4 regions of the Streptomyces sp. NBC_01591 genome follow, and region 4 is predicted to be linked to each of the others. Evidence: riboswitches for the same ligand, from Rfam matches in the RefSeq annotation. Region 4 holds a riboswitch; each other region holds the start of a gene.
The links. A riboswitch is a leader RNA that binds a small molecule or an ion and turns the genes downstream of it on or off. The one in region 4 is predicted to bind cobalamin.

Region 1 (7,631 bases), 2.4 Mb from region 4:
TCCGCGTCGGGCGCCGAAGCCTGCTGTACGGGAATGGGGGCGGTGGCCGCGGCCTGGCCGGAGGCGGCACGGGCGATCCGGGTCGCCGGGCGCGAGCGCAGGTAGTACGTCGTCTTCAGCCCCTGCTTCCAGGCGTACGCGTACATCGAGGAGAGCTTGCCGATCGTCGGCGTCTCCAGGAACAGGTTCAGCGACTGGCTCTGGTCCAGGAACGGCGTACGGGCCGCCGCCATGTCGATCAGACCGCGCTGCGGGATCTCCCACGCCGTGCGGTACAGCGCCCGCACCTCCTCCGGGATCCAGGCGAAGCCCTGCACCGAGCCGCTGGCCTCGCGCAGCGCCTCACGGGTGCGCGCGTCCCACACCCCGAGCTGCTTCAGCTCGTCCACCAGGTACGCGTTGACCTGGAGGAACTCACCGCTGAGCGTCTCGCGCTTGAAGAGGTTGGAGACCTGCGGCTCGATGCACTCGTAGACCCCCGCGATCGAGGCGATCGTCGCCGTCGGCGCGATGGCGAGCAGCAGCGAGTTGCGCATCCCGGTCCTCGCGACGCGGGCACGCAGCGCGTCCCACCGCTCCGGCCAGTTCAGCTCGGTGTCGTAGTGGTCGGGGTGCAGCACACCGCGCGCCGCACGCGTCTGCGACCAGGCGGGCAGCGGTCCGGACCGCTCGGCGAGGTCGCAGGACGACTCGTACGCGGCGAGCATGATCCGCTCGGAGATCTTCGTGGAGAGCGCGCGGGCCTCGGGGGAGTCGAACGGCAGCCGCAGCTGGAAGAAGACGTCCTGGAGACCCATGGCGCCCAGGCCCACCGGGCGCCACTTCGCGTTGGAGCGGCCGGCCTGCTCGGTCGGGTAGAAGTTGATGTCGACGACCCGGTCGAGGAAGGTCACGGCGGTACGGACGGTGGCGTCCAGCCGCTCCCAGTCGATGTCGCCGTCGACGACGAACGCGCCGAGGTTGACCGAGCCCAGGTTGCAGACCGCCGTCTCGCCGTCGTCGGTGACTTCGAGGATCTCGGTGCACAGGTTCGACGAGTGGACGACGGTGCCCGGCTCGGCGGTCTGGTTCGCGGTCCGGTTGGAGGCGTCCTTGAACGTCATCCAGCCCTGGCCGGTCTGTGCGAGGGTGCGCATCATCCGGCCGTACAGTTCGCGGGCCGGGATCGACTTGCGGGCCAGCCCCTGGGCCTCGGCGGCCCGGTACGCGGCGTCGAACTCGTCGCCCCACAGGTCGACGAGCCCGGGTACGTCGGCGGGCGAGAACAGCGACCAGTGGCCGTCCGCGTCGACCCGGCGCATGAACTCGTCCGGGATCCAGTGCGCCAGGTTGAGGTTGTGCGTACGCCGCTGGTCCTCACCCGTGTTGTCGCGCAGCTCCAGGAACTCCTCGATGTCCGCGTGCCAGGTCTCCAGGTAGACGGCGGCGGCGCCCTTGCGGCGGCCCCCCTGGTTGACCGCGGCGACGGAGGCGTCGAGCGTCTTCAGGAACGGCACGATGCCGTTGGAGTGCCCGTTGGTGCCACGGATCAGCGAACCGCGGGAGCGGATGCGGGAGTACGACAGACCGATGCCGCCCGCGTGCTTCGAGAGCCGGGCCACCTGGTGGTAGCGGTCGTAGATCGAGTCGAGCTCGTCCAGCGGGGAGTCCAGCAGATAGCAGGAGGACATCTGCGGGTGCCGGGTACCGGAGTTGAAGAGCGTGGGGGAGGAGGGGAGGTAGTCGAGCCGGCTCATCAGCCCGTACAGCGACGCCACTTCGTCCACGGCGCGCTGCGACTCGTCCTCGGCCAGCCCGGCCGCGACCCGCAGCATGAAGTGCTGGGGCGTCTCGATGACCTGGCGGGTGTGCGGGTGGCGCAGCAGATAGCGGCTGTGCAGGGTCCGCAGCCCGAAGTAACCGAAGCGGTCGTCCGCGCCGTCGGCGAGCGAGCGCTCCACCAGCGCGTCGAGGGCGGCCGCGTGACGGGCGACGAACTCGGCGGTCCGGTCCGCGATCAGACCCTCGCGGTGCCCGACGGCGACCGAGGCGGAGAAGGAGACCGCGCCCTGGCCGGCCGCCTCGTCCGCGATGGTGAGGGTCAGGAGCCGGGCGGCGAGCCGGGAGTAGGCGGGGTCCTCGGAGATCAGCCCCGCGGCGGCCTCGGTGGCCAGCGACCGCAGCTCGGCCTCGTCCGCCCGGGCGCTGCGGCCACGCAGCGCGGCAGCGGCGACCCGGCCGGGGTCGGTGTCGGGCAGATCGGCGGTCAGGTCGGTCAGGGTCCGCAGCAGTGCGGTGCCCGGTCCGTCCTGTGCGGCCGCCTCGGACTCGGCTGCTGCGGACGCGGCGACTGAAGCCGGATCGGCTGGCGCGATGGTCACGTGGTGCTCTCCCTCGCTCGGCTCGGGGCCGGCGGGGAACGGGGCAGCCCTACGGAAGCACACCCGGGGCAGGGCAGCACTCCGCACGGCGTCCACCGGCCCAACCGCGAGGCCCGGACGTCTGGGCATCCGGTTCGGTCGAGCCGGATGCGCTGCCGGCAGGTCATCGGACTGACTCGGGGGTGCACAAAAGCGCACTGAATACACCGTTGCGGGACAGTTCCGGATTCGCACCGGATTCCCCTGCGGCGACAGCGAGGACGAGCATACATGTGGGGGCTGCCCGATGAGGCAGCCCCCACATGTTGTGTCGCACCGGTCGGGCCGGGCCCACAGAATGAGCCGTACGGCCCTTTCCCGGGCCGGTGGGCCCGATCACGCCGACGGCCCGCCGCGCCCCTTCGGAGAGGGGTATGACGGGCCGTGAGCGGGTCTCAGTGACCGCCAGGCGCCCCCGCCGTGGCCGGCGGGAGCTCCGTCTTCACACCCGGGTCGCCCGCGTCGGCCGTGTAGTCGGCCGGGGAGGTCTCGTCGATCCCGGCGGGCGCCTTCACGGCGTTCAGGACGAAGGTGAGCACCACCGTCACCACCACGTTCAGCACGAACGCGGTGAGGCCGATGTAGCCGATCTCGCCGATGCCGGGGATCTCCTTGGAGGAGCCGCCGAAGTGCTTCTGCGTCGGCGAGGCGACCCCGTACGCGGCCACCGTCCCGTACACCATGCCGACCGCCCAGCCCGCGAGCAGCGCCCAGCGGTGGAACCAGCGGGTGAACAGGCCGCCGACCAGGGCCGGCATCGTCTGGAGGATCCAGATGCCGCCGAGCAGCTGGAAGTTGATCGCGACCGTCTTGTCCATCGTCAGGACGAAGGCGAGCGCGCCGACCTTGACCAGCAGCGACACCAGCTTGGAGACCTTGGTCTCCTGCTCCGGGGTCGCGTCCGGCTTCAGGAAGTCCTTGTAGATGTTGCGGGTGAAGAGGTTCGCCGCGGCGATCGACATGATCGCGGCGGGCACCAGCGCGCCGATGCCGATGGCGGCGAACGCGACGCCCGCGAACCAGTCCGGGAACATGTTCTCGAACAGCTGCGGGATGGCCAGCTGCCCGTTGTCCACCTTGATCCCGGCGGCGATGGCCATGAAGCCGAGCAGCGCCAGCAGACCCAGCATCAGCGAGTACAGCGGCAGGATCGTGGTGTTGCGCCGGATCACGTTGCGGCTGCGGCTGGAGAGCGTTGCCGTGATCGAGTGCGGATACATGAACAGCGCCAGCGCCGAGCCCAACGCCAGGGTGGCGTAACCCCATTGGCCCGCCTCGCCCGGCGCGAGCGCGCCGCGCGGTTTGCCGGTGGCCGGGTTGGTCTGCGAGAACGCCTCGCCCGCCTTGGCGAAGATGTCGTCGAAGCCGCCGAGCTTGATCGGGATGTAGATGATCGCCACCGCGATGACCAGGTAGATCAGTCCGTCCTTGACGAACGCGATCAGCGCGGGCGCCCGCAGCCCGGACGAGTAGGTGTACGCGGCGAGTACCGCGAACGCGATCAGCAGCGGCAGGTCCTTGATGAACCAGTGGGTGTTCTCGCCGCCGCCGACGCCCATCACGTCCAGCACCGCCTGGATGCCGACGAGCTGGAGCGCGATGTACGGCATCGTGGCGAGGATGCCCGTGATGGCGACCGCCAGCGAGAGGCTCTTGGAGCCGAAGCGCCCGCGGACGAAGTCCGAGGTGGTGACGTACCCGTGCTTGTGCGAGACCGACCACAGCCGCGGCAGGAAGGTGAAGATCAGCGGGTACACGAGGATCGTGTACGGCACGGCGAAGAAGCCCGCCGCGCCCGCCGCGTAGATCGCCGCGGGAACGGCGACGAAGGTGTACGCGGTGTACAGGTCGCCGCCGAGCAGGAACCAGGTGACCCAGGTGCCGAACGACCGTCCGCCCAGGCCCCATTCGTCGAGGCTGGCCTCGTTCTCGGCCTTGCGCCAGCGCGCCGCCAGGAAGCCCATGACCGTGACGGCCACGAAGAAGAAGATGAAGACGCCGAGCGCGACGCCGTTCACGCCGTCCTTCATGCCGACTCACCTCCCTTGCGGGCGCGCTGGTCACGCTGCCACAGCTTGTACGCGATGACCGTGAGCGCGGTGGAGATCAGCACCCAGAGCATCTGGTACCAGTAGAAGAACGGAATGCCGATGAAGGTGGGGTCCACCTTCGCGTACGAACTCACCCAGAGCATCGCCACGAACGGCGCGATGAGACAGAGGGCGATGACCACCCGGACCGGTGTGACGGTCGGTGGCTTTTCTTCTGGGGCTGCTGGCATGCGGCGACTCCGTCCCCTCGCTGATCACCTTGTAATGCGCAGGAAATCTAGGGGAGGCTTCCGGTCACCGTCACCCCCTGTCCGCATTGCGGTCCGGCAACGGTCCGCTGAGCAGGTACGTACGTTCGTAATCGCGCCAGACGTACGACAGTTGGTCCGTACCAAGGTATGTGAAAGGCCCCCGCGGGGTGGTGTGTTCCACGGGGGCCTTCTGCGATCGCGTGCTCAGTCCGTGGGCCGCTTCAGGCGCGCCACGAACTTGTACCGGTCGCCGCGGTAGACCGAGCGCACCCATTCCACCGGTTCGCCCTGTCCGTCGAGCGAGTGCCGGGAGAGCATCAGCATCGGCAGGCCCACATCCGTACCGAGCAGGCCGGCTTCGCGCGGGGTGGCCAGCGAGGTCTCGATGGTCTCCTCGGCCTCGGCCAGCCGTACGTCGTACACCTCCGCCAGCGCGGTGTAGAGGGAGGCGTACTTCACCAGTGAACGGCGGAGCGCGGGGAAGCGTTTGGCCGAAAGGTGGGTGGTCTCGATCGCCATCGGCTCGCCACTGGCCAGCCGCAGCCGCTCGATCCGCAGCACCCGGCCGCCGGTGGTGATGTCGAGCAGCCCCGCGAGCGTGTCGTCGGCCGTCACGTAGCCGATGTCCAGCAGCTGGGAGGTCGGTTCGAGGCCCTGGGCGCGCATGTCCTCGGTGTACGAGGTGAGTTGCAGGGCCTGCGAGACCTTCGGCTTGGCCACGAAGGTGCCCTTGCCCTGGATGCGCTCCAGCCGGCCCTCGACGACCAGCTCCTGGAGTGCCTGGCGCACGGTGGTGCGTGAGGTGTCGAACTCGGCGGCCAGGGTCCGCTCCGGCGGCACGGGGGTGCCCGGCGGCATGGTGTCCGTCATGTCGAGCAGATGTCGCTTCAGTCGGTAGTACTTCGGGACGCGCGCCGTCCGCGTGGCCGTGCCCGTCTCGTTCTCCGTACTGCCCCCGTCGGCACCCATGGTCCGCCTTCCCGACGCTTGCGTTGCTGCCGTCACCGGCTCCTCCGTCTGTCGCGGCTCACATGGTGGCACGGTCCGGTCACGGCTGGTCGCCCTCCCTTAGGTGTCGGTCCTATAACGGACGCGAGTGCACTTCTTATACACCCTTGACACCCCTAAAGGTCTAGGCCAAGCTCCCCGTGCTGGTCTAAACCATTAAAGACCAGGTCCAGCCCCAGCAGTACTCGTCGAATGTCTTCGCGGTGGGCGGGGTTGCAGTATCCCTGAGGAGGGTTTGGCGTGAAGCGCAAGCTCATCGCGGCGATCGGCGTCGCGGGCATGATGATCGGCCTCGCGGCGTGTGGGTCCGACGACGGCGGCGACAGCGGCAAGAAGGCCGGTCCGGACGCGTACAAGGGCCAGACCCTGACGGTGTGGACGATGTCCGGCTCGAACCCGGACGGGTGGACCAAGAAGGTCACCGAGGAGTTCGAGAAGAAGACCAAGGCCAAGCTGAAGATCGAAGTCCAGGACTGGAACGGCATCCAGCAGAAGGTCACCACCGCTCTCTCCGAATCCAACCCGCCGGACGTCCTGGAGATCGGCAACACCCAGACCCCGGCGTACGCCAAGACCGGCGGTCTCGCCGACCTCGGTGACCTGAAGAAGGAGATCGGCTCCGCCTGGGCCGACAGCGTCAACCAGCCCTCCATCTACGACGGCAAGCAGTACGCCCTGCCGTGGTACGTGGGCAACCGCGTCGTCATGTACAACAAGAAGGTCTTCAAGGACGCCGGCATCACCGAGACGCCGAAGACCCGCGCCGACCTCTTCAAGGCCTTCGAGGCCATCGAGAAGAAGGGCGACGCCGAGCCGATCTACCTGCCCGGCCAGAACTGGTACTTCTTCGACGGCCTGCTCGTCGGCAAGGGCGTCTCGCCGGTGAAGAAGGAAGGCGACAAGTACGTCTCCAACCTGGCCGACCCGAAGGTCGCCGAGGCCATGGACGTCTACAAGCAGTACCAGGCCTTCTCCAAGGCCCCCAAGGACAAGGACGAGGCCACCCCGCAGCAGGCCGAGGTCTTCGCCAAGGGCAAGACCGGCGCCATCATCGCGATGGGCTACGAGGCCGGCACGGCCATCAAGGCCAACCCGGAGATCAAGGACGACATCGGCTTCTTCACCATCCCCGGTGAGACGGCCGACAAGCCCGAGGGCGTCTTCCTCGGCGGCTCGAACCTCGCCGTGGCCGCGGGCAGCAAGAACCAGGACCTGGCCAAGGAGTTCCTGAAGGTCGCGCTCTCCGAACAGAACGACGGCGAGCTCATCAAGGAGGCCGGCTGGTCCCCGAAGGGCGACGCCATGCAGAAGTACACCGTCGGCCAGCCCGCCGCCGAGGCGGCCGGTCCCGCCCTCGCCAAGTCCGGTGGCACCACGCCGCTGATCCCGGAGTGGGCGCCGGTCGAGAACCCCCCGAACCCGATCAAGACCTACATGACGCTGGTCCTGCAGGGTAAGTCGCCCGCCGAAGCCGCCAAGCAGGTCGAGGACGAGCTCAACAAGCGCCTCAGCCAGCAGCAGTAGTCGCAGTAGCGCGTCCCGCGCCGGGGCGACGGGTCCCGACCCGCCGCCCCGGCTGTACGCACCGTTCCGTGTAGGGCTTTGTTGGAAGAGATGGCGAGCATGGCAGTGCAGACCGATCCCTCGGATGTGGCCAAGACGGCCGCAGTCCGCGGGCAGGACGGGAAACCACCCGTCGGGCAGCACGGGGGCAGCAAGCGGAAGCTGGGCATCGGCGCAGCGCCGTACCTGTTGATGATTCCCGCACTCGCGGTGACGGCGGTCCTCCTCGGGTACCCCCTGGTGAAGAACGTCCTGCTGTCGTTCCAGAACCTCAATATGGGACAGCTGATCCAGCATGTCACCGAGTGGAACGGCTTCAAGAACTACCAGGAGATCCTCACCGGTGAGGACTTCTGGAG
Region 2 (7,631 bases), 5.4 Mb from region 4:
TGGCCCGAGCGCCCCGGCCCGCCGTTCCTCGTACGGGAATTCGCGGGCGACGGTGATCGCCGCGTCCCACACCATCATCGCGGCGAGCGCCTGCACCATGACGCTCGATGTGTACGGGGTGCCGTTCTCCGAGCTGATGACCCGGGCGATCTCCTCGTACCGCACGGCGAACCCGTCCTTGATCCGGGTGACCACCGCGATCCGCTCGTCCAGGCTCGTCCGCGCCCAGGGCCCCTCGTCGAACGCCCGCCGCCCGGCGGCGACGGCCCGGTCCACATCCGCCTCGCAGGCGTGCGGCACCCGGCCGATGACCTGTTCGGTGTGCGGCGAGACGACCTCGATCGTGTCCCGGCCCAGCGGATCGACCAACTCCCCGCCGATGAACAGTTTTCCGTGTTCGACAAGCTCGGTCATGGCTGCTGCCTCCCGCGGCCCGGTGCGTTACCCGACTCGGTATCTGACTCTGTGTCAGAACTGATACCAGTTCCAGTTCCAGGAGTCCACGGCCACGACGGCACCCCTGACGAGATGGTCGACCAGGGCTACTACTGGAACAAGTTCTCGTTACAGTGGGCGCGATGCACCCACAGCGGGCGCGACGGATCGCAGCCGCACGTCGCCGAGAGAGATGGGGACCTCATGACGCAGGTGACCGACCACGGCGGGGGCGTGCACAGCATCAAGGTGCCCATCCCGGACAATCCGCTCGGCCATACCCTCGTGCACGTCCTGGACACCGACCGGGGGCCGGTCCTGATCGACACCGGGTGGGACGATCCCGAGGCGTGGGACACGCTCGGGTCCGGGCTCGCCGCTGTCGGTACGGAGATGGCCGACATCCACGGGGTGGTCATCACCCACCACCACCCCGACCACCACGGGCTCTCCGGGCAGGTACGCGAGGCCTCGGGGGCCTGGATCGCCATGCATGCGGCGGACACCGCGATCGTGCGACGTACCCGGGAGTCCCGGCCCGGCACCTGGCTGACGTATCTCGCGGCCAAGCTCACCGCGGTCGGCGCGCCCGAGGAGCACCTCGCGCCGTTGCGGGCCGCCGCGGCCGGCGGGGGGCGGACGCGGACCCTGCCGGGGTTGCGGGCCGCGCTTCCGGACCGGGAGATCGTGCCCGGTGAGCTGCTCGGTCTGGCGGGGCGCAGGCTGCGTGCGATCTGGACGCCGGGGCACACGCCGGGGCATGTGTGCCTGCACCTGGAGGAGGAGCATCCGGGGAATCTGCCGGGCCGGGGCCGGCTCTTCTCGGGGGATCACCTGCTGCCGGGGATCAGTCCGCACATCGGGCTGTACGAGGGCCCGGACGATGCGACGGTCACCGATCCGCTCGGCGACTACCTCGACTCGCTGGAGCGCATCGGCCGGCTCGGGGCCGCCGAGGTGCTGCCCGCCCATCAGTACGCCTTCACCGATGCGGCGGGACGCGTACGGGAACTCCTCGGCCATCACGAGGAGCGGCTGACCGGGCTGCTGGGGCTGCTGGCCCAGCCGCTGACGCCGTGGGAGCTGGCCGAGCGGATGGAGTGGAACCGGCCCTGGGAACAGATCCCGCACGGTTCCCGGAACATCGCCGTCTCGGAGGCGGAGGCGCATCTGCGGCGGCTGGTGAAGCTCGGGCGCGCGGAGGCGGTGACGGGAAGCGAGCCGGTGACGTACATCGCGGTGTGAGTGCGAGTACGAGGTGGGGCGGGCCGCCCCACCTCGCACTGTTCACCTCACCGGCCGGGCCTCACTGGCCCACCCGTCCGTCGATGCACTCGCGCAGCAGGTCGGCCTGCCCGCAGTGACGGGCGTACTCCTCGATCCTGTGCACCAGCAGCTCCCGGACGGAGATCTTGTCCTTCCCCAGCCGCTCGCCCAGGTCCAGGTGCCCGGCCAGCGCGGCGTCGGTCGCGGCCTGCTCGCGCTCCAGATCGGCGTACGCGGCGTCGACCACGGCCTGATCGGCGACGGCTCCGTCGAAGTCCCCGTCACGCTTGCCGTACAGCTTCGGCAGCGGTTCACCGTCGGTGATCCAGTTGCGCCAGTCCCGTTCCACCTCGGCGAGGTGGCGGAGGAGGCCGAGCAGCGACATCGTCGACGGCGGGACCGACCGGCGGGCCAGCTGCTCCGCGTCCAGGCCGTCGCACTTCATCCGCAGGGTCAGCCGGTAGTCGGTCAGGAAGTCCTGGAGCGTCGGGAGCTCACCGTCCGGACTGTCACCGTCCTTGTTGCGGGGGTCGTCGTCCGGGTCCGCCCACATGTCGGGGTAGACGGTCGCCTGGCTCCAGCGTGCGGGTTGATCACTCATGCGGGACATGGTCGCCCGTTCGGGGCCGGACTCGCCAGTGGGTTTCCCGAGTTGTCGGCGAGCCGAAGCCGCCCAGGGCCCGGCCGGGCCCGCCCGGTAGAGTGTGCGGGTCGTCATCATGCCCGTTCAGGGGGAAGCCGGTGCGAATCCGGCACTGACCACGCAGCCGTGAGCCGTCGTCGCAGACGGTGAGTCGGAATGCCCTGTCCGCGGTCGTGACCGGCTCGGACCACCGGACCCCCGGTGGTCGGCACCGTCGAGGTATACGGAGCCGGAGCCTGGTGCCTGAGCGTGCCTGTGCCCGGTTCACCCCGCAGGAGAGGCCCCGCCAGCCATGACCGTACGTCGCAGCGCAGCAACGCTCGCCGCCACCGCCGCCGTGCTCTGCGCGACCGCTGCGCCGGTCGCGGTCGCAGCGCCGTCCCCCTCGCCCTCGCCGTCCGTCGCACTGCCTGCCGGGCTGTACGGCACGAAGGACCCCACCTACGACGGGGTGTGGCGGCAGTCGCTGTCCTTCCTCGCCCAGCGGCTCGAAGGGGTCACACCGGCCACGAAGTCGGTGGACTGGCTGATCTCCCAGCAGTGCGCCAACGGCGCCTACGCCGCGTTCCGGGCCGATGCCTCCAAGCCGTGCGACGCGAAGACGGTGCTGGACACCAATGCCACCGCGGCCGCCACCCAGGCGCTGGTCGAGGTCGGCGGGCACCGGGAGATCGTGAACAACTCGGTGCGCTGGCTGAAGTCCGTGCAGAACGAGGACGGCGGCTGGGGCTACACCGCGGGCGCGCCCAGCGATGCCAACTCCACCTCCCTGGTGATCGGCGCCCTCGCCCGGCAGGGGCAGCGGCTCGCGGACATCACGACCCCCGGCGGCAAGACCCCGTACGACCCGCTGCTCGCGCTCGCGATCCCGTGCGGCGGCAAGGACGGCGGCGCCTTCGCCTACCAGCCGGACAAGAAGGGGAAGCTCGCCGCGAACGGGGACGCCACCGCGGCCGCCGTGCTCGGCACGATGGGCAAGGCGATCGCCGTCGGGAACAACGCCGCGGGCAAGGCGCCCCGCTGCCGGACCGGCTCCGGTCTCACGCCCGAGCAGGCCGCCCAGAACGGCGCCCACTACCTCACCGGCGCCCTCGCGGGGAGCGGCCACCTGAACCTGGCGCCGATGCCGGGTGCCACCGACACGAGCCCGCAGCCCGACTTCGGCAACACCGCGGACGCGGTCGTCGCGCTGTCCGCGGCCGGCCACCAGGACAAGGCGGCCGGGGCGATCGACTGGCTGAAGAAGAACTCCGCGGAGTGGGCCGCCCAGAGCGGTCCCGCCGCCTACGCCCAGCTGATCCTGGCCGCCCACGCCACCGGCAACAACGCCCGGGACTTCGGCGGCGACGACCTGGTCGCCCGGCTGAACGCGGCCGGCCCCGCGCCCGCCGCCGTCGTGACGCCCGACCCGTCCGCCGACACCGGGTACGAGGCCACGGAGAAGGACCAGGTCCACAGCGGCGACGACGTGATCGGGGGCGTGTGGTGGTACATAGGCATCGGCCTCGTCCTAGCTGCGATCGCGTTCTTCCTGATCAGCGGCCGCCGGAAGAACAGGCAGCCGTGAGGCGCGCGGGAAGGGCCACCGCGCTGCTGGTGGTCCTGGGCGCCGTCCTGGCCGTGCTCGGCGCGGGACCGGCCCAGGCGGCCGGGTACCGGTACTGGTCGTTCTGGGAGAGCTCGGGCTCCGACTGGACGTACGCCACCCAGGGCCCGTCCCTGGTCCGGCCGGACGACGGGGCGGTGCAGGGCTTCCGGTTCTCGGTGAGCGAGGACTCCCAGGACTCGGCGAAGCCCCGCCGCGCCCCCGAATTCACGAAGATCTGCGCGGACACCCCGGCCAAGGACGGCACCAAGCGGATCGCGCTCGTCATCGACCCGGGCACGGCCTCGGACGCCCCCGTGGGTGAGACTCCGCCCGCCCTGCGCACCGCGTGCGCGCAGGTCGGCCCCGACGCGAGCGCCGCGGAGGCGCTCGCCGCGGTGGCCAAACCCTTGCGGTACAGCAGCGACGCAATGCTCTGCGCGATCACCGGCTACCCGGACTCGGGCTGCGGCGAACAGGTCTCCGGCGACGGACACGGCACACCTGCCGCGTCCGAGTCCGCCTCCGCGGCACCCGCCGAGTCCGCCGCCTCCTCCGGCTCCGGCGGCCCCTCCGCCGGGGTGCTCGTCGGTGTCGGCGCCGTTCTCCTCCTCGGCATCGCCGCAGTCGTGCAGGCCCGCCGCCGCCGCGGATGACCGCCCCGACCAGCTCCACGGTCCTGGCGCGCCGCCGTCCGCTGCGCGCCCCCGAGGCGACCCGGAGCAACGCCCTGCCCGCCGGGGCCTGGTGGCTGTGGGCGCTCGGCCTCGCCACCGCCGCGTCCCGGACCACCAACCCACTGCTGCTCGGACTGCTGGTGGGGGTGGCCGGTTACGTCGTGGCGGCGCGCCGCACGGACGCGCCGTGGGCCCGTTCGTACGGGGCGTTCATCAGGATCGGGCTGTTCGTCATCGGTGTGCGGCTGGTCTTCTCCGTCTTTCTCGGTTCGCCGATCCCCGGTACACACCTGGTGTTCACGCTCCCGGAAGTGCCGCTGCCCGACTGGGCGAAGGGGGTCAGGATCGGTGGCCGGGTCACCGCCGAGCAACTGCTCTTCGCGCTGTACGACGGGGCGAAGCTGGCCACCCTGCTGATCTGCGTCGGTGCGGCGAACTCGCTCGCCAACCCGGCCCGGCTGCTGAAGTCGCTGCCGGGTGCGCTGTACGAGGCGGGGGTCGCCGTCGTCGTCGCGATGACGTTCGCGCCGAACATGGTCGCCGATGTGATGCGGCTGCGCACCGCACGACGGCTGCGGGGCCGTCCGACCGGCGGCATCAAAGCGGTCCTCCAGATCGGACTGCCGGTCCTGGAGGGCGCGTTGGAGCGGTCGGTCGCGGTGGCGGCGTCGATGGACGCGCGCGGCTACGGGCGTACCGCCCAGGTCCCGCCCGCCGTCCGGCACACCACGAACGTCCTCACGCTCGGCGGGCTGCTCGGGGTGTGCGCCGGTACGTACGGTCTGCTGGCCGCGCAGGGCGGGGTGTACGGGCTGCCGCTGCTGATCGCCGGGCTCGTCGCCGCGATGGCCGGGCTGCGGCTCGGCGGCGCCCGTTCGGTCCGTACCCGCTACCGGCCCGACCGGTGGGGTGCGCGGGCCTGGCTGGTGGCCGGCTCGGGTGTCGCGGTGGCGGTGGCGATGATCTGGGCGGGCGGTGTCGACGGGGCGGCGCTGCACCCCGGGGTCGTGCCGCTGGTCGCCCCGGTGCTTCCGCTGTGGCCCGCGGCCGCGGTGCTGATCGGGCTGCTGCCCGCGGTGGTGGCGCCCATGCCGCCGTCGGCGGGCGCCCCGAATTCCAAGGAGATCCAGTGATCCGGTTCGAGCAGGTCTCGGTGCGGTACGAGGGGGCGGAGCGCGCCACCCTCTCCGGGGTCGATCTGACCGTCCCCGAGGGCGAGTTGGTGCTGCTCGTCGGTCCGTCCGGGGTCGGCAAGTCGACGCTGCTGGGTGCCGTTTCCGGTCTGGTGCCGCACTTCACCGGCGGCACGCTGAGCGGCCGGGTCACGGTCGACGGGCGCGACACCCGTACCCACAAACCGCGTGAACTCGCCGATCTGGTCGGCACGGTGGGCCAGGACCCGCTCTCCCACTTCGTCACCGACACGGTCGAGGACGAGCTGGCGTACGGCATGGAATCGCTGGGCCTGGCCCCCGACGTGATGCGGCGGCGGGTCGAGGAGACCCTGGACCTGCTGGGTCTCGCCGGGCTGCGCGACCGGCCGATCGCCACGCTCTCCGGCGGCCAGCAGCAGCGGGTCGCGATCGGTTCCGTCCTCACCCCGCACCCGAAGGTCCTGGTCCTGGACGAGCCGACGTCCGCGCTGGACCCGGCAGCGGCCGAGGAGGTCCTCGCCGTGCTGCAACGACTGGTGCACGACCTGGGTACGACGGTCCTGATGGCGGAGCACCGGCTGGAGCGGGTGGTGCAGTACGCGGACCAGGTCGTCCTGCTGCCGTCGCCGGGCGCCGCCCCGGTCATGGGCGCGCCGGCGGACGTCATGGCGGTCTCCCCGGTCCACCCGCCGGTTGTCGCGCTGGGCCGGCTCGCGGGGTGGGAGCCCCTGCCGCTCTCGGTCCGCGATGCCCGGCGCCGGGCGGCCGGCCTGCGCGAACGGCTCGCGTCGGTGCGGCCGCCCGCTCCGGAGCCGGTGGCCGCTCCCGCCCTGTCGCCCCTCGCCCCCTCCCCCGTACGGCGCGGCGCCCTGGCCCGGCTGCTGGGCCGCGGTGCGCAGGCCGCACCCGCCGCCCCGGAGCCCGTCGCCGACGCCACGGCCCGGGTCGAGCGGCTCGGTGTACGGCGCGGGCGCGTCGAGGCGCTGCGCCGGGTGACGCTCACCGTCGCCCCCGGCGAGACCGTCGCCCTGATGGGCCGCAACGGTGCGGGCAAGTCGACCCTGCTGGCCACACTCGTCGGGATGGTCGAACCCACCACCGGCACCGTCCTCGTCGGCGGCCGGACCCCGCACCGCACGCAGCCGCGCGAAATGGTGCGCCGGGTCGGGCTCGTACCGCAGGAACCACGCGATCTGCTGTACGCGGACACCGTCGCCGCCGAGTGCGCCGCGGCCGACAGCGACGCGGGCGCCGCCCCCGGCAGCTGCCGGGCCCTGGTCTCCGAGCTGCTGCCGGGCGTACCGGACGACACCCACCCCCGCGATCTCTCCGAGGGCCAGCGCCTCGCGCTCGCCCTGGCCGTCGTGCTCACCGCGCGGCCCCCGCTGCTGCTCCTGGACGAGCCGACCCGCGGCCTGGACTACGCGGCGAAGGCCCGGCTGGTCGGGGTGCTCCGGGGCCTCGCGGCCGACGGCCACGCGATCGTCCTGGCCACGCACGATGTGGAGCTCGCCGCCGAGCTGGCGCACCGGGTGGTGATCCTCGCCGACGGGGAGACCGTCGCGGACGGGGAGACCCGGCAGGTGGTGGTGTCGTCACCGGCGTTCGCCCCGCAGACCGCGAAGATCCTCGCCCCGCAGGAATGGCTGACCGTGTCACAGGTGCGCGCCGCGCTGGGAGAGCCGTCGTGAGCGGGCGCCGGGCGCGGCCGGTACGGCTCGGGCCGCGCGCGATCGCCGCGCTCGTCCTCGTCAGCGCGATCGGGGTGGGCTCGTTCGGCTGGCCGCTGCTGGCCGACCCCGGCGCCGGGCTGGCGCACTCCCAGGACGCGCCGTGGCTGTTCGCCGCGCTGCTGCCGCTGCTGGTCGGGG
Region 3 (7,631 bases), 6.1 Mb from region 4:
CGGTGCTCTTCGCGGTGCCCTTCTCTCCCCGTACGAGCACGCCACCGATGTTCGGCGCGACGGAGTTGAGAAGCAGGGCGAGTTGCAGGTCCTGCTGCCCGACGACGGCGGTGAACGGGAAATGCGTGCTCACGGGGCGATCCCTCCTGCGGGTGAATGGGCATGAAAAAGGCGGTCTCGGGACACACCGTTCATCGGCGTCCTCCGGGTGCTCCAGGGGCTCCGGGTGCTCCAGGGGGGATGAAGGGAAGTCCCGACGGTGCGCCCGACTCGATGAGCCGCAGCAACGCGTCGGTGTCCGCGTACTCCTCGATGAGATCGCCGAGGCGGTCGAGCTGTTCCTCGCGCAGCGCCGCGAACCCGGTGTCGGGAGCGGGGACGAAACGCCGGCCGGCGGCCTGTGCGACCTCGGTCAGGAAGCGGCGGCGGAATTCGTCGCTCTCCAGCGAACCGTGCCAGTGGGTGCCCCACACGGCGCCGACCCGGCAGCCGTCCAGGCTGTGTCCCCGGCCATCGGAGATGAACCCCTCGCCACCGTGCACGTCCGCCACGCCGTGGTGGATCTCGTACCCCTCGACCGGGGCACCGAGCGCCTCGCCGACGGGCCGGGCCAGGGTCTTCTCGCGGTCGAAGCGGATGCGTACGGGCAGCAGCCCCAGGCCCTCGACCTGCCCGGCCCGGGACTCGACCTCGTCCTCGATGTGCTCGCCGAGGATCTGGTAGCCACCACAGATGCCGAGGACCGGCCGGCCCTCGGCCGCGCGCCGCACCAGCGCGTCGGCGAGGCCGCGCTCGCGCAGCCAGGCCAGCGCCTTCACGGTGCCGCGGGTGCCCGGCACGACGACGAGATCGGCGTCGGACAGTTCCTCGGCACGGTCCACGAACCTGACGACGACGCCGGGCTCGGCGGCCAGCGCGTCCACATCGGTGAAGTTCGACATCAGGGGCACCGCGCACACCGCGACGCGCAGCACGTCCTCGCCGTGCGGCGGCGCGACGACCGACTCGCGCACGGCGCCGCGCAACGAGACCCGCAGACCGTCCTCCTCGTCGATGCCGAGGCCGTGGGCGAACGGCAGCACCCCGTACGTCGGCCGCCCCGTGATGTCCCGCAGCATGTCCAGGCCCGGCTCCAGCAGCGACACGTCGCCGCGGAACTTGTTGACGAGATAGCCGGCGATCAGCGACTGGTCCTCGGCGGCGAGCAGCGCGGTCGTACCGAAGAACGAGGCGAAGACGCCACCGCGGTCGATGTCGCCGACGACCACCACCGGGAAGCGCGCCGCCCGTGCGATGCCCATGTTCACGATGTCCGTGCGCCGCAGATTGATCTCGGCCGGACTGCCCGCCCCCTCGCAGATCACCGCGTCGTACGTGCCCCGGAGCTCCTCCAGGCACTCCAGGACCGTGGAGAGCAGCGCCTCCTGCCTGCCCCCGTGGTAGCCGCGCGCACTCATCTCGCCGACCGGCTTCCCCATCAGGACGACCTGGCTGGAGCGGTCGCTGCCGGGCTTGAGCAGGACCGGGTTCATCAGCGCGGTCGGCTCGACGCGGGCGGCCTGGGCCTGCATGGCCTGGGCGCGCCCGATTTCGGCACCCTCGCGGGTGACGAACGAGTTCAGCGACATGTTCTGCGCCTTGAAGGGCGCCACCTTCACGCCCCGGCGCACGAGCCAGCGGCAGATACCTGCCGTGACGACGCTCTTGCCCGCGTCGGAAGTGGTTCCGGCGACCAGTAGCCCGCCGCTCATGTGCTTCTCCGTCCTGCGATACGAGGTCCCGCGATACGAGGTCCTGCCCCGTTCGTTGAGGTGATCCGGCGCCCCGCGATCCGTCGTGCGGCGAGGGCCGCGCCGAGCCGTCCCGCCACGCACACGCCGAGGGCCAGCGCACTCACCCGGCGCGACAGCCGCACCGCGCGCTCGATGTCCTCGGTCTCCACCGCCCGGCCCGTCGCCCCGTTGAGCACGGGGCGGTGCTCGACCCGGCCGCCGTACGCGAGGGTCCCGCCGAGCCGTACGCCGAGCGCACCCGCGAACGAGGCCTCCACCGGGCCCGCGTTGGGGCTCGGGTGCTTGGCGGCATCGGCCCGCCAGGCGCGGACCGCTCCACGCGGCCGCCCTCCGGCGGCCACGGCGAGCAGGGCCGTGAGCCGGGCGCCGGGCCAGCCCGCGAGGTCGTCGAGGCGGGCCGAGGCCCAGCCGTAGCGCCGGTGACGGGGCGACTTGTGGCCGACCATGGCGTCGAGGGTGTTGGCGGCCCGGAAGCCGGCCAGTCCGGGGACCCCGGCCAGCGCGCCCCACACCAGGGCGCCGACCACGGCGTCCGAGGTGTTCTCCGCCACGGACTCGACGACGGCGCGGGCGATCTGCGGTCCGTCCAGGGACTGCGGGTCGCGCCCGCACAGATGCGGCAGCCGCTCGCGGGCCAGGTCGATGTCACCGGCCGCCAGGGCGTCGCCGATGGCCCGCGCCTCACGCCCCAGGGACGTACCGCCGACGACAGACCAGGTGGTGGCCGCGGTCAGTGCCACGGAGGCGGCGGGGCTGCGGTGTACGGCACGGGTGATCAGCGCGGCACCACCCGCGGCGCCTCCGGCGCAGACGAGGGTGTGCAGCGCGCCCCAGCCGCGGTGGTCGCGCCACAGACGGCGCTCGACGCCCGCTGCGGCCCGCCCGAAGGCGGCGACCGGGTGCCCCCTGCGGGGGTCACCGAGCAGCAGATCGCCGATCAGACCGGCCGTGGCGCCGTACGCGAAGATGCGGTCGGCTCGCACGGCTCAGCCGGCCGTCGCGCCTCGGCGGACCTTCGTACAGGCGGCTCTCGTCGAGAGCGCCGAAACAGCGGACGCACGGCAGCCAGGCATGGCGATATGTCCTCACTCAGGGTCCGCGCCCTGGTTCGACGTGACCGGCGACGAGAGTCTCCTGGCTCCCGGATCCGCGATTCCCCCGGCCTTCCAGCCCGCTCGCGCGTGCCGTGACTTCCGGTGTGGGGGACCGCTCCCCGGTGACAGTGGCGGGACCGCGCCGGATTCGCACCGGCTTCCTCTGCTGTCGCCGTAATTGGCTCCGGCAGTCCACCACGCTCCGCGAACGCCCGTCAACCTGCCGTTGACCTGCGGCGGCGCAGTGTGCTGAGACGCACATCGGGCCGGACACATGTGGTGTCCGGCCCGACGGGGGAGCGTGCGCGGGAGTGGCTCAGGCGACGATCAGATAGATCCCGTACGCGACGGCCGCGGCGCACAGCGCGAAGCAGACGTACGCGCCGGCGCGGGCCAGCAGCAGCGAGCCGCCGGAGCCGCCCTGCGCCGCCGGTTCCGGCTGCTTGGAGAGGCCGACGATGCCCAGGGTGAAGAGGCCCACCAGCGCGACGGTGACAACGAGGGAGACGCCGAATACGGAGCCGAGGGCTGCCCAGTCGATGTTCATGCTGAATCCTTAGACGGCTGACCTGTCGGCCGGCTCAGACGGTGGCGGGTCGCGCCGGGTCCTGGGTGGTCCCGGCCGGGGCCGGAATCGTGGTCATGAGGTTCTGGGCCGGTGCCTGGACCGTGGCCGAGGCCGTGGTGGGCGGCGGGCTGACGGCGGCGATGGCCGTGGTGACGACGCCCGCGGGCTCGGCGTCGCCGTCCGTCGGCGCGACATCGCCGTGGCCGACCGGCTTGCGGCGCGACACCAGCCAGATCGCACCGGAGCCCGCGACCAGCAGCGCCGCGACGACGACGACGCCCCAGGTGCCCTGCTTGGTGAGGAGCTCCGCGCCCGCGCCGACCAGACCCGCGGCCGGCAGGGTCAGACCCCAGGCGACGAACATCCGGGTGGCGGTGGACCAGCGGACCACACCGCCCTGGCGGCCGAGGCCCGCGCCCATCACGGCGCCGGAGCAGGACTGGGTGGTGGAGAGGGAGAAACCGAGGTGCGAGGAGGCCAGGATGACCGTGGCCGCACTGGTCTGGGCGGCGAAGCCCTGCGGCGGCTTGAGGTCGGTGAGGCCGCTGCCCATGGTGCGGATGATGCGCCAGCCGCCCAGGTAGGTGCCGAGAGCGATGGCCGCACCGGCGCAGACGATGACCCAGACCGGCGGGTTGGCGCCCGGGTTCAGGACGCCGCCGGTGACCAGGGCCAGGGTGATGATGCCCATGGTCTTCTGTGCGTCGTTGGTGCCGTGGGCGAGGGAGACCAGCCCGGCCGAGGCGATCTGGCCGGCCCGGTAACCCTTGGCGGTGGCCTTCTCCTGGGCGTCGTTGCGGACCTTCCCGCCGATCCGGTACGTCAGCCTGGTGGCCAGCAGCGCGGCCAGACCGGCGACGATCGGGGCGGCGAGGGCGGGGAGCAGCACCTTGGTGACGACGGTGCCGCCGTTGACGGACGACCAGCCCGCCGACATCACGGCCGCGCCGATCAGGCCGCCGAACAGGGCGTGCGAGGAGCTGGACGGCAGTCCGACCAGCCAGGTCAGCAGATTCCACAGGATGGCGCCGACGAGTGCCGCGAAGATGACTTCTGTTCGCAGCCCGTCCTCGTTGATGATCCCGCCGGAGATCGTCTTGGCGACCTCCACCGACAGGAACGCGCCGACGAGATTGAGAACGGCGGACATGGCCACCGCTGTCTTTGGTCTGAGTGCACCGGTCGAGATGGTGGTCGCCATCGCGTTCGCGGTGTCGTGGAAACCGTTCGTGAAATCGAACACTAGAGCTGTCACGATCACAATCGCGAGTAGCAGCGTGATGTGTTCCATCTACCCAGGCAATCGTTCGACGTCATTGGCATGTGGACCGTAGGCAACCTGGGTGAACGGAAGATGAACTGAGCAGGGCGCTGTGGTGATCCAAAGCGGAGCGGAGTCGTTCCGCTTGTTCCCGAAGCCGTTCCCGCAGGGGCGCGGCCCGGCTCTCAGGCGGGTGCGGTCCGGCTTCCCGGCGAGGTGCGACTGTGGCCGATCGCATACCCGTTCGCCTCCGGGGCTGACAGGATCGGCGCATGAGCGATCAGCAGCGGGACGCGATCGGACGGGCCTGGGACGGTGTCGTCGCCACCGCCCGGAGAACGGCGGCCGAGGGCCTCGTCGTCGGGACCTCGGGAAACGTGTCGGCACGGGTCGGCGACACCATCCTGGTCACGCCGAGCGGAGTGCCGTACGACCGGCTGGGCCCCGAGGACGCCGTCGGCGTCGATCCGGAGGGCAACCGCGTACTCGGCGAACTGGCCCCGACCAGTGAACTTCCGCTCCACCTCGCCGTCTACCGGAACACCGACGCGGCCGCCGTCGTGCACACCCACGCGGTGCACGCCACGGCCGTCTCCACTCTGGTGCCCGAGGTCCCGTCGGTCCACTACGCCGCCGCCATGCTGGGCGGCCCCGTCCGCGTCGCCCCCTACACGCGCTACGGCACCGAGGAACTGGCCGAGAACATGCTCGCCGCCCTGCGGGGCCGCACGGGCTGCCTGCTCCAGAACCACGGAACCGTCACCTACGGAGCCACCCTGGACCAGGCGTACGACCGGACCGCCCAGCTGGAATGGCTCTGCCGGCTCTGGCTCGCCGCGAGCTCCGTCCCCGGACGCAGCCCGAACCTGCTCTCCCCGGAGCAGCTGCACGATGTGCAGGAGGCGCTCAAGGGCTACGGACAACCTGGCTGACCCGGCCCGGTCCACCGGACGGCCCAGGCCGTGCCCGTAAAGTCCCGTCTGGCTTACGGCGTCTGGCACGCACGCTCGCGGCGTTGTCGGAATCGCCCTCGTACACCCGGTACGAGGGCGATCCTCCGCCTTGCGATCGCACGCACCAGACGCCGCGAGCCACGCCCTCCAGGCGTACGACGGGACTTCACGGACACGGCCCAGGCCTGTCCCGTCCACTGGCAGGGTCCCGCACCCCCCGCGACACTGAAGCGGTGCGCCCGGCAACAGTTACGGCAGCAGCCGTCACCACGATCCTCGGCGTCGGTGCGGCAGCGGTCGCGGCCGGCCGGTACGCCAGCGACGCCGCCCTCAGGGCGCCGTCCGGACGACCGCTCCCCGCCGACCGCAGACTCACCGTGCACGCCACGGCGGCCGGGCAGGTCACCCTGACCCGCTCCTTCGCCGCCCTGCGACCCGGTATGTACGGACTGGTGGGCAAGGGCGTCCACGCGGTGGTCGGCCCGGTGATCGAGCACGCCCACCACGCCCCCGACACCGTCGTCCGCAGACTGGAACGCGTCGACCGCGGCAGCCTGGAGACCGGCGCCAAGGTCCGCGTCACCCCGCAGCTGTACAGCGGCGACCCGTCCTCGGCCCTCGGCCTGGGCCACCGGGAGGTCGAGATCCCCGGCGAACTCGGCGCCCTGCCCGCATGGTTCCTGCCCGGCCCCCGCGACACCTGGGTCATCACCGTGCACGGCCTCGGCACCACCAGGGAACACCCCATGAACGTCATGAGGTTCCTGCACGACCTGCGGCTGCCCGTGCTCGACCTGGCCTACCGCGGCGACGCCGGAGCCCCGCGTTCCCCCGACGGCCTCGCCCATCTCGGCGAATCCGAGTGGCGCGACCTGGACGCCGCGATCCGCTTCGCCGTGCGGTACGGGGCCGAGAAGGTCGTCCTGCACGGCTGGTCCACCGGCGCCTCGATGGCGCTGCACGCGGCCGTCAACTCCGCGTTGCGCGACCGGATCTGCGGTCTTGTCCTCGACTCCCCGGTGCTGGACTGGGCCGCCACGCTGCGCGCCCTGGCCGTCGCCCGCGGCGTCCCGGCCGCCCTGCTGCCGCTCGCCCTCCGGGCCGCCCAGGGGCAGACCGGACTGCACGGAGCCCGGCTGCTGGACGGCTCCCTCGCATCGGCGCTGCACGTCCCGACCCTGATCTTCCACGGGCCCGACGACAGACTCGCCCCCTGGCAGCCGTCCCGCGATCTCGCCGCCCGCCGCCCGGACCTGATCGCCCTGCACGCCGTACCGCAGGCTCCGCATGCGGCGATGTGGAATGCCGATCCGGCCCACTACGAGGAGACCCTGCGCCGCTTCCTGACGCCCCTGATGTGAGCCGATGCGAGGGATCGGCCGATTGGTCCCGGGCCCCGTCCCACCGGCCCCTACACCGGGAATTCGGGTTCCGTTTGGGCTTTCGGGCCGTCAGGGGCAAGACTGCTCCCGTGACGTCCCGTAACCCGCGCGACTCCAGGCTGCGACTTGTCCGCCCGCGACCCCTTGCCACCGCTCGCAAGGCCGTGACCACCCGGCGCACCAGGCCGGCACCCCGCCCACCGGAGGGCACTCCGCCCCGGTCGGAACTGGCCCGGCAGGCCAGGACGGCCCTCGCCGACGCCGTACGGATCGCCCGCTGGGCAGCCGACGGCGCGATCCCCGGCGCACCACCGCTCGCCGCCCAGGCACTCCAACGGGCCGCGACAGCTCTGGAATTGTCCCCGGCCCAGGTGCGCTCCGGCTGGGACCGGGCCAGGCTCGCCGGCCTCGTCGAACTGCACGGCGACACCGCACGCCCCGGCTGGCGGCTGCGCGCCTGGGACCGCGACGACTCCGCCGTGCTCCGCGGCTGGGTGGCGCTCTTCGACGCCTGGTCGCTCGTCCACCCGGCGCCCGCGGACATCGAGTCCACCGCGGTCGCCGAGGCCGTCGAGGCAGT
Region 4 (7,631 bases):
AGCCGCGCGGCGGCCGCGCTGACGGAGGTGACGCCCGGGATCACCTCGGTCGGGTAGCGGTCGGCGAGCCGCTTGTGCATGTGCATGTACGAGCCGTAGAAGAGCGGGTCGCCCTCGGCCAGCACGGCGACCGTGCGGCCGGCGTCGAGGTGCACCGCCAGGCGGGCCGCCGCCTCGGCGTAGAACTCCTCCATCGCCCCCCGGTAGCCGCCCGGATGATCCGTGGTCTCCGTCGTGACGGGGTAGACCAGCGGCTCCTCGACATGGTCGGCACGGATGTGCTTCGCCGCGATGGACCGGGCGATGGACCGCCCGTGCCGGGCGCTGTGATAGGCGATGACATCGGCCTCGGCGATGATCTCCACCGCGCGTACGGTCATCAGGGCCGGATCGCCGGGGCCGAGCCCGACCCCGTACAGCCGGCCCGTCTGCTGCTCGCTCACGTCTACTCTTCCTCGCTGGCGATCGCGTTGAGGGCAGCGGCCGCCATGGCGCTGCCGCCGCGACGGCCTCGAACGATCAGATGCTCCAGCCCGGACGGGTGCGCGGCCAGGGCGTCCTTGGACTCGGCGGCACCGATGAAGCCGACCGGCACACCGATGACGGCGGCGGGGCGCGGGGCGCCCTCCTCGATCATCTCCAGCAGCCGGAACAGGGCGGTCGGTGCGTTCCCGACAGCGACGACCGAACCTTCCAGCCGGTCGCGCCACAGCTCCAGGGCGGCGGCGCTACGGGTGGTGCCCATATGCTTCGCGAGCTCGGGCACCGCCGGGTCGGACAGGGTGCACACCACCTCGTTGTCCGCGGGCAGCCGCTTGCGGGTGACACCGCTGGCGACCATGGCCACGTCGCACAGGATGGGTGCGCCGGCCCGCAGAGCGGCGCGGGCGCGGGCGACCGCGTCCGGGGTGAAAGCGAGATCACGGACGAGGTCGACCATCCCGCAGGCGTGGATCATGCGGACCGCGACCTGGCTCACATCGGCGGGCAGGCCTGCGAGATCCGCCTCTGCACGGATCGTGGCGAAGGACTGGCGATAGATCGCCGGTCCGTCCTTCTCGTACTGGTGCACAGTGCTTTCGCTCTCTTCCTCGGGCGTGCAACGGTCGGATACAGGGGAGTACGGGATCAGCCGCGCGAACGGCGGGCCGCGGCCACCGCGGCGGCGAGCCCGCCGGGGCTGTCCGGGACGCTCACGGGGACGTCCCGTTCCTCGCCCCGTACGACGGAGATCCGGTGCCCGTCGGGGGTGGCGACGACATCGACCCACTCACCGCGGGGGTGGCCGCACCGGCGATCGCACCCGGACCAGTACACCGGCAGCAGGCCCACGGGCCCCACCGCGGCCGCCGCCTGGGCCCGCACATCGGCCAGCGACTTCGCGCAGCCGGGCCGGCCGATACAGGCACCCACCCCGGTCCAGGGGGAGTCGGGTCCGACGACGAGGCCGGTGGCCCCGAGCTCGTCCAGCAGCCCCGCCGCCCGCCGCCGCTCCACCCCCGGTACGACGACCCCGCGCCACGGTGTCAGCCGCAACTCACCGCGGCCCTGGTGCCGGGCCGTGTCCGTCAGCGACCGCCACTGCGCCGGGCCGATGCGCCCCAGGGGGATGCCGACGGACAGCGCGGCCTCGTCGTGCGGGCCGGTCACGACGCCGGGGGCGGGGCCGTCCGAACTCCGCGGGCAGGCGCGGTCCTCGGTGGGGACGGTGCCGTCACCCGCCTCTTGCAACCGTCGTACGACCTCGTCGAGGAGGGAGCGGGCTCCGCCGGGCAGGTCCGTCACACGCCAGGAACCGGCGCCGGAGGCCTGCTCCAGGAAGATTTCGGCTGCCATGAGGGCGGCCTGCGGCGCCTGTGCGCCCGGTATCCGTATCGTGGTCCGGGCCGTGCCGATCCGCAGCAGCGCCGTTCCGTCGTCCTGCGCCAGCAGCGTCACATCGCCGCCCAGCGCGTCCACATCGCCACGGCCGTCGTCGAGCACGAACAAGAACCTGCCCGACAGGCCGGCCGTTCCGTCGCCCGTGCACAGCAGCGCGTCCAGCGCGGACAGCCAGGGCCCGACGTCCCGCGCGCCCCGGCCGTCGAGCCCCGAGAGCGGCGACGCCACGATGTTGCGTATCCGCTCATGGAGTGCGGAGGGCAGCAGCCCCGCCTCGCCCAGCCGGCCGGCCAGTTCGCCTCCGCAGTCCGGGCCCAGCCCGCGCAACTGCACATTGCCGCGCGAAGTGAGATGCAACTCACCATCGCCCAGGCTCTCCGCCAGCGCCCCCAGGGCATCCGCCTGTGCCGCGGTCAGCAGACCGCCGGGAACACGGACGCGGGCCAGAGCGCCGTCGTCCGCCCGGTGCAGCCGCAGCGTGCCGGGGCAGGCGTCACCGCGGTCCCGGGCAGACGCGTCTCCGGGCAGCGAAGGCGAAGTGGCAGGTGGGGGCATGGCGGCGAGCATACCGACCATCTGACCAGATCCGTATGTCCTCCATCAGTTGACCGGCCCTTACTATGCCTAGTGACGGGCCATCCGGCACGTCGTCGCCACAGACGGCGACAGGGGAGGAAGTCCGGTGCAATTCCGGCACGGTCCCGCCACTGTGAGCCCGGCCCCGGCCGGGCGAGTCAGGAACTCCCTTCCCCGGCCCTCGACTCCGTCGAGCAGGGGAGACTCCATTCCGACACCGCCCGGGGCGTGGACACCCCGAGGAAGGCCCGACGCCGCATGATCCTGCTCCTGTCGACGTCCGACACCGACCTGCTCAGCGCCCGCTCCTCGGACGGCCCGGTCTCCTACCGCTACGCCAACCCCTCCCGGCTCCCGCTCCAGGACCTTCCCCAGCTCCTGGACGGCGTCGACCTGGTCGTCGTGCGCCTCCTCGGCGGCGTACGCGCCTGGCAGGACGGCCTCGACCAAGTGCTCTCCACCGGACGCCCCGTCGTCGTCCTCACCGGCGAACAGGCCCCCGACGCCCAGCTGATGGCCGCCTCCACGGTTCCCATCGGCATCGCCGCCGAGGCCCATGCCTATCTGGCCCACGGCGGGCCCGCCAACCTGGACCAGCTCGCCCGCTTCCTCTCCGACACCGTCCTGCTCACCGGCCACGGCTTCGCACCGCCCGCCCCGGCACCCTCCTGGGGCCCGCTGGAGCGCACCCCCCGCCGCACCGACGGCCCGGTCGTCGCCGTGCTCTACTACCGCGCCCACCACATGAGCGGCAACACCGAGTTCGTCGACGCCCTGTGCCGTGCCGTCGAGGACGCGGGCGCCCGCGCGCTGCCGCTGTACGTCGCCTCGCTGCGCACCCCCGAGCCCGAACTCATCGAAGAGCTGCGCGCCGCCGACGCCATCGTGACCACCGTCCTCGCCGCGGGCGGCACCCGGCCGGCCGAGGCGTCGGCGGGCGGCGACGACGAGTCCTGGGACGCGGGCGTCCTCAGCGGCCTCGACGTACCCATCCTCCAGGCGCTCTGCCTCACCGGTTCGCGCACCGACTGGGAAGGCAACGACGAGGGCGTCTCCCCGCTCGACGCCGCCAGCCAGATCGCGGTCCCCGAGTTCGACGGCCGTCTGATCACCGTGCCGTTCTCGTTCAAGGAGATCGACGAGGACGGCCTGCCCGCGTACGTCGCCGACACCGAGCGCGCCGCCCGCGTCGCCGGTATCGCCGTGCGGCACGCCCGGCTGCGCCACATCCCGGCCGCCGAGAAGCGGATCGCGCTCGTGCTGTCCGCGTACCCGACCAAGCACTCCCGGATCGGCAATGCCGTCGGTCTCGACACCCCGGCCAGCGCCGTCGCTCTGCTGCGCCGCCTCCAGGAGCAGGGATACGACTTCGGTACGGAGGAGGTCCCCGGCCTCGTGTCGGGCGACGGCGACGAGCTGATCCGCGCGCTGATCGAGGCGGGCGGACACGACCAGGAGTGGCTCACCGAGGAGCAGTTGGCCCGCAACCCGGTCCGGATCCCGGCCGCCGACTACCGGCGCTGGTACGCGACCCTCCCGGCCGAACTCCGCGAGGCCGTCGAGCAGCACTGGGGCCCCGCCCCGGGCGAGATGTTCGTGGACCGGTCCCGCAACCCGGAGGGCGACATCGTCCTCGCCGCCCTGCGCCGCGGCAATCTGCTCATCCTCATCCAGCCGCCGCGCGGCTTCGGCGAGAACCCGATCGCGATCTACCACGACCCCGACCTGCCGCCCTCGCACCACTACCTGGCCGCCTACCGCTGGATCGCCGCCCCGGCCGACGACAACGGCTTCGGCGCCGACGCGATGATCCACCTCGGCAAGCACGGCAACCTGGAGTGGCTGCCCGGCAAGAACGCCGGCCTCTCCGCCGCCTGCGGCCCCGACGCGGCTCTCGGCGACCTCCCGTTGATCTACCCGTTCCTGGTCAACGACCCGGGCGAGGGAACGCAGGCCAAGCGGCGCGTCCACGCCACCCTCGTGGACCACCTCGTACCGCCGATGGCGCGTGCCGACAGCTACGGGGACATCGCCCGGCTCGAACAACTCCTGGACGAGCACGCCCAGATCGCGGCGATGGACCCGGCGAAGCTCCCGGCGATCCGCGCACAGATCTGGACCCTGATCCAGGCCGCCAAGCTCGACCACGACCTGGGACTCGAAGACCGCCCCGAGGACGAGGGCTTCGACGAGTTCATCATGCATCTCGACGGCTGGCTCTGTGAGATCAAGGACGCCCAGATCCGCGACGGTCTGCACGTCCTGGGCGGCGCCCCGGCCGGTGCCGACCGGGTCAACCTCGTCCTCGCGATCCTGCGGGCCCGCCAGATCTGGGGCGGCACGGCCTCCCTGCCGGGCCTGCGCGAGGCCCTGGGGCTCGACGAGTCCGCCGCGACCCGCGTCACCGCCGACGAGGCCGAGGAGCGGGCCCGCGCACTGGTCCAGGCGATGGAGGACGCGGACTGGTCCCCGGACGCCGTCGCCGAGGTGGCGGCCGGGCACCCGCGGCCCGTCGCCGACATCCTCGACTTCGCGGCCCGCGAGGTGGTACCGCGGCTCGCCGCCACCACCGACGAACTCGACCACGCCCTCCACGCGCTGGACGGCGGCTTCGTCCCCGCCGGACCCTCGGGCTCCCCGCTCCGCGGCCTGGTCAATGTCCTGCCGACCGGCCGCAACTTCTACTCCGTCGACCCCAAGGCCGTACCCTCGCGCCTCGCCTGGGAGACCGGCCAGGCCCTGGCGGACTCGCTCCTGGAGCGCTACCGCACCGACAACGGCGACTGGCCCACCTCGGTCGGCCTGTCCCTGTGGGGCACGAGCGCGATGCGCACCGCCGGTGACGACGTCGCCGAAGCCTTCGCCCTGCTCGGCGTCCGCCCGGTCTGGGACGACGCCTCGCGGCGCGTCACCGGCCTGGAGGCGATCCCGCCGGCCGAACTCGGCCGCCCGCGCATCGACGTCACCCTGCGCATCAGCGGTTTCTTCCGCGACGCCTTCCCGCACACCATCGGCCTCCTCGACGACGCGGTCCGTCTCGCCGCCTCCCTGGACGAGCCGGCCGAGCAGAACCACGTACGCGCCCACACCCAGGCCGACCTGGCCGCCCACGGCGACGAACGCCGCGCCACCACCCGTATCTTCGGCTCCCGTCCCGGTACGTACGGCGCCGGTCTGCTCCAGCTCATCGACTCCCGCGACTGGCGCACCGACGCGGACCTCGCCGAGGTCTACACGGTGTGGGGCGGCTACGCCTACGGACGCGAACTCGACGGCCGCCCGGCCCGCGAGGAGATGGAAACGGCGTACAAGCGCATCGCGGTCGCGGCGAAGAACACCGACACCCGCGAACACGACATCGCCGACTCGGACGACTACTTCCAGTACCACGGCGGCATGGTGGCCACCGTTCGTGCCCTGCGCGGCACCGCCCCGGAGGCGTACATCGGCGACTCCACCCGCCCCGAGACGGTCCGCACCCGCACCCTGGTAGAGGAGACGTCCCGCGTCTTCCGCGCCCGGGTGGTGAACCCCAAGTGGATCGAGGCGATGCGGCGGCACGGCTACAAGGGCGCCTTCGAACTTGCCGCCACCGTCGACTACCTCTTCGGTTACGACGCGACGACGGGCGTGGTCGCCGACTGGATGTACGACAAGCTCACCGAGACGTACGTCCTGGACCCGGCCAACCGCGAGTTCCTCCAGCAGGCCAACCCCTGGGCCTTGCACGGCATCGCGGAACGCCTCCTGGAGGCGGAGTCCCGCGGCATGTGGGCCAAGCCCGACCCGGCGATCCTCGACGCCCTGCGCCAGGCGTACCTGGAGACGGAGGGCAACCTGGAGGGCGAGGACTGACCCCCGGGCCCGGGACCGGACCACCGCACAGTGACCTGTGGTCGAGCCCCGGCCGGAAGGCCGGCCGGGGCTCGTCGACCCTCCGTCAGCACAACCCTGTGGAAGTCATCCACGAGGTGCTGGAGCGTCACCGCATGACCCTGCCCGATTCCGCCGTGTTCAAGTGGCGACGCGAGGACACCGTCCGGACGGCGGGGCTGCTCGCCGTGATCGCCGCCCTGCATGTGGTGGCGTTCGGTGTGCTGATCCTGCTTGTCGTCCCACAGCACTACGAGGTCGGTTCCACGACGTTCGGCATCGGGCTCGGGATCACCGCCTACACGCTCGGCATGCGGCATGCCTTCGACGCGGATCACATCGCCGCCATCGACAACACGACCCGCAAGCTGATGGCCGATGGCAAGAGACCCGTGTCGGTCGGGTTCTGGTTCGCGCTCGGCCACTCCAGTGTGGTCATCGCCATGGCCGCGCTGGTTGACGGGGGAGCGCAGCTCGCCGGGGTGCTGCTCAACGAGAATTCGGGCACGCATCAGGTCCTCGGTGTGGTCGGCACGACCGTCTCCGGTCCTTCCTCTACCTGATCGCCGCATTGAACCTTGTCGCGCTCGTCGGCACGATCGAGCTGGTCACCGTACTGCACGACAAACTCGATCTGCGGGACTCGGTCACCGGCTGGATCTCGGGCCTCGACCTGGGCAACGTCGGCTACATCACCGTCGGACTCTTCGTGGTGGCGTGGGCGGTGGCATTGGCATTGGCGTACTGGAGATTTGCCGACGTCGAGCAACGCTGGACGGCCCGCGCCGCCGACAGCGCCTGATGCCGGTTTGCAACATCTCCCGGCCGCCCGGCGCGCGTCCTGGTTGCGCCATACGTGGTGAGTCCGCCGAGCCTCACGCCATTGCCCCAGGTAGACGCACTGCCTCGCGAAGAGGCGTCACCCGTCCTGCCGCCGGGCATAGTGTCGCCCGTGGCGTGGAAGCGATCTACGCATGACCGAAAGTGGCAGTCCTTACATCTCTTCGCCCCGGATCACCGTGCTGGGAGTGCAGCCCGGTGACCCGCCCTTCCGCCTTGTGGAGATCGACGGGGAGGTGGTCAGCGCGGCAACATCGATGATGGATGTGCTCGCCGCCGCCTCGGCCAGAGGAATCAGGATCCATGACCTCGACGACCCGAGCGTGGTGCGGTGGGTGGGTGGCGGCAAATTCCATTGGAGGCCGCACTGAGAGTTGACCCATGGCGATGGGGCGGGCCGCCGGCCCGCCCGCTGCCGATGGTCGCGACAACAGCGGCCTTGATTCTCCGCAGGTCGATGA

Region 1: another riboswitch for cobalamin. It lies ahead of OG978_RS27305 (ribonucleoside-diphosphate reductase subunit alpha); the one in region 4 lies ahead of cobN (cobaltochelatase subunit CobN).
Region 2: another riboswitch for cobalamin. It lies ahead of OG978_RS13115 (prenyltransferase/squalene oxidase repeat-containing protein); the one in region 4 lies ahead of cobN (cobaltochelatase subunit CobN).
Region 3: another riboswitch for cobalamin. It lies ahead of OG978_RS10160 (cobalamin biosynthesis protein); the one in region 4 lies ahead of cobN (cobaltochelatase subunit CobN).

What each region holds. Positions count from the first base shown of each region.
Region 1 is NZ_CP109327.1:5,879,434-5,887,064, forward strand. It holds gene OG978_RS27305 (ribonucleoside-diphosphate reductase subunit alpha) at 1-2,360, opposite strand, end outside; cobalamin riboswitch at 2,501-2,628, opposite strand; gene mctP (monocarboxylate uptake permease MctP) at 2,795-4,429, opposite strand; gene OG978_RS27315 (DUF3311 domain-containing protein) at 4,426-4,680, opposite strand; gene OG978_RS27320 (GntR family transcriptional regulator) at 4,906-5,670, opposite strand; gene OG978_RS27325 (extracellular solute-binding protein) at 5,950-7,233, shown strand; gene OG978_RS27330 (carbohydrate ABC transporter permease) at 7,333-7,631, shown strand, end outside.
Region 2 is NZ_CP109327.1:2,803,773-2,811,403, forward strand. It holds gene OG978_RS13100 (aldehyde dehydrogenase) at 1-414, opposite strand, end outside; gene OG978_RS13105 (MBL fold metallo-hydrolase) at 640-1,680, shown strand; gene OG978_RS13110 (DinB family protein) at 1,742-2,311, opposite strand; cobalamin riboswitch at 2,393-2,527, shown strand; gene OG978_RS13115 (prenyltransferase/squalene oxidase repeat-containing protein) at 2,637-3,911, shown strand; gene OG978_RS13120 (SCO2322 family protein) at 3,908-4,585, shown strand; gene OG978_RS13125 (energy-coupling factor transporter transmembrane component T) at 4,582-5,739, shown strand; gene OG978_RS13130 (ABC transporter ATP-binding protein) at 5,736-7,451, shown strand; gene OG978_RS13135 (ECF transporter S component) at 7,403-7,631, shown strand, end outside.
Region 3 is NZ_CP109327.1:2,169,470-2,177,100, reverse strand. It holds gene OG978_RS10170 (putative cobaltochelatase) at 1-133, opposite strand, end outside; gene OG978_RS10165 (cobyric acid synthase) at 192-1,751, opposite strand; gene OG978_RS10160 (cobalamin biosynthesis protein) at 1,748-2,776, opposite strand; cobalamin riboswitch at 2,922-3,050, opposite strand; gene OG978_RS10155 (hypothetical protein) at 3,204-3,434, opposite strand; gene OG978_RS10150 (inorganic phosphate transporter) at 3,469-4,746, opposite strand; gene OG978_RS10145 (class II aldolase/adducin family protein) at 4,989-5,648, shown strand; gene OG978_RS10140 (alpha/beta hydrolase) at 5,903-7,030, shown strand; gene OG978_RS10135 (hypothetical protein) at 7,216-7,631, shown strand, end outside.
Region 4 is NZ_CP109327.1:8,243,871-8,251,501, forward strand. It holds gene OG978_RS38195 (precorrin-2 C(20)-methyltransferase) at 1-443, opposite strand, end outside; gene OG978_RS38200 (precorrin-8X methylmutase) at 446-1,072, opposite strand; gene cobG (precorrin-3B synthase) at 1,129-2,448, opposite strand; cobalamin riboswitch at 2,496-2,644, shown strand; gene cobN (cobaltochelatase subunit CobN) at 2,716-6,312, shown strand; partial or broken gene OG978_RS38215 (HoxN/HupN/NixA family nickel/cobalt transporter) at 6,447-7,132, shown strand; gene OG978_RS38220 (hypothetical protein) at 7,305-7,541, shown strand.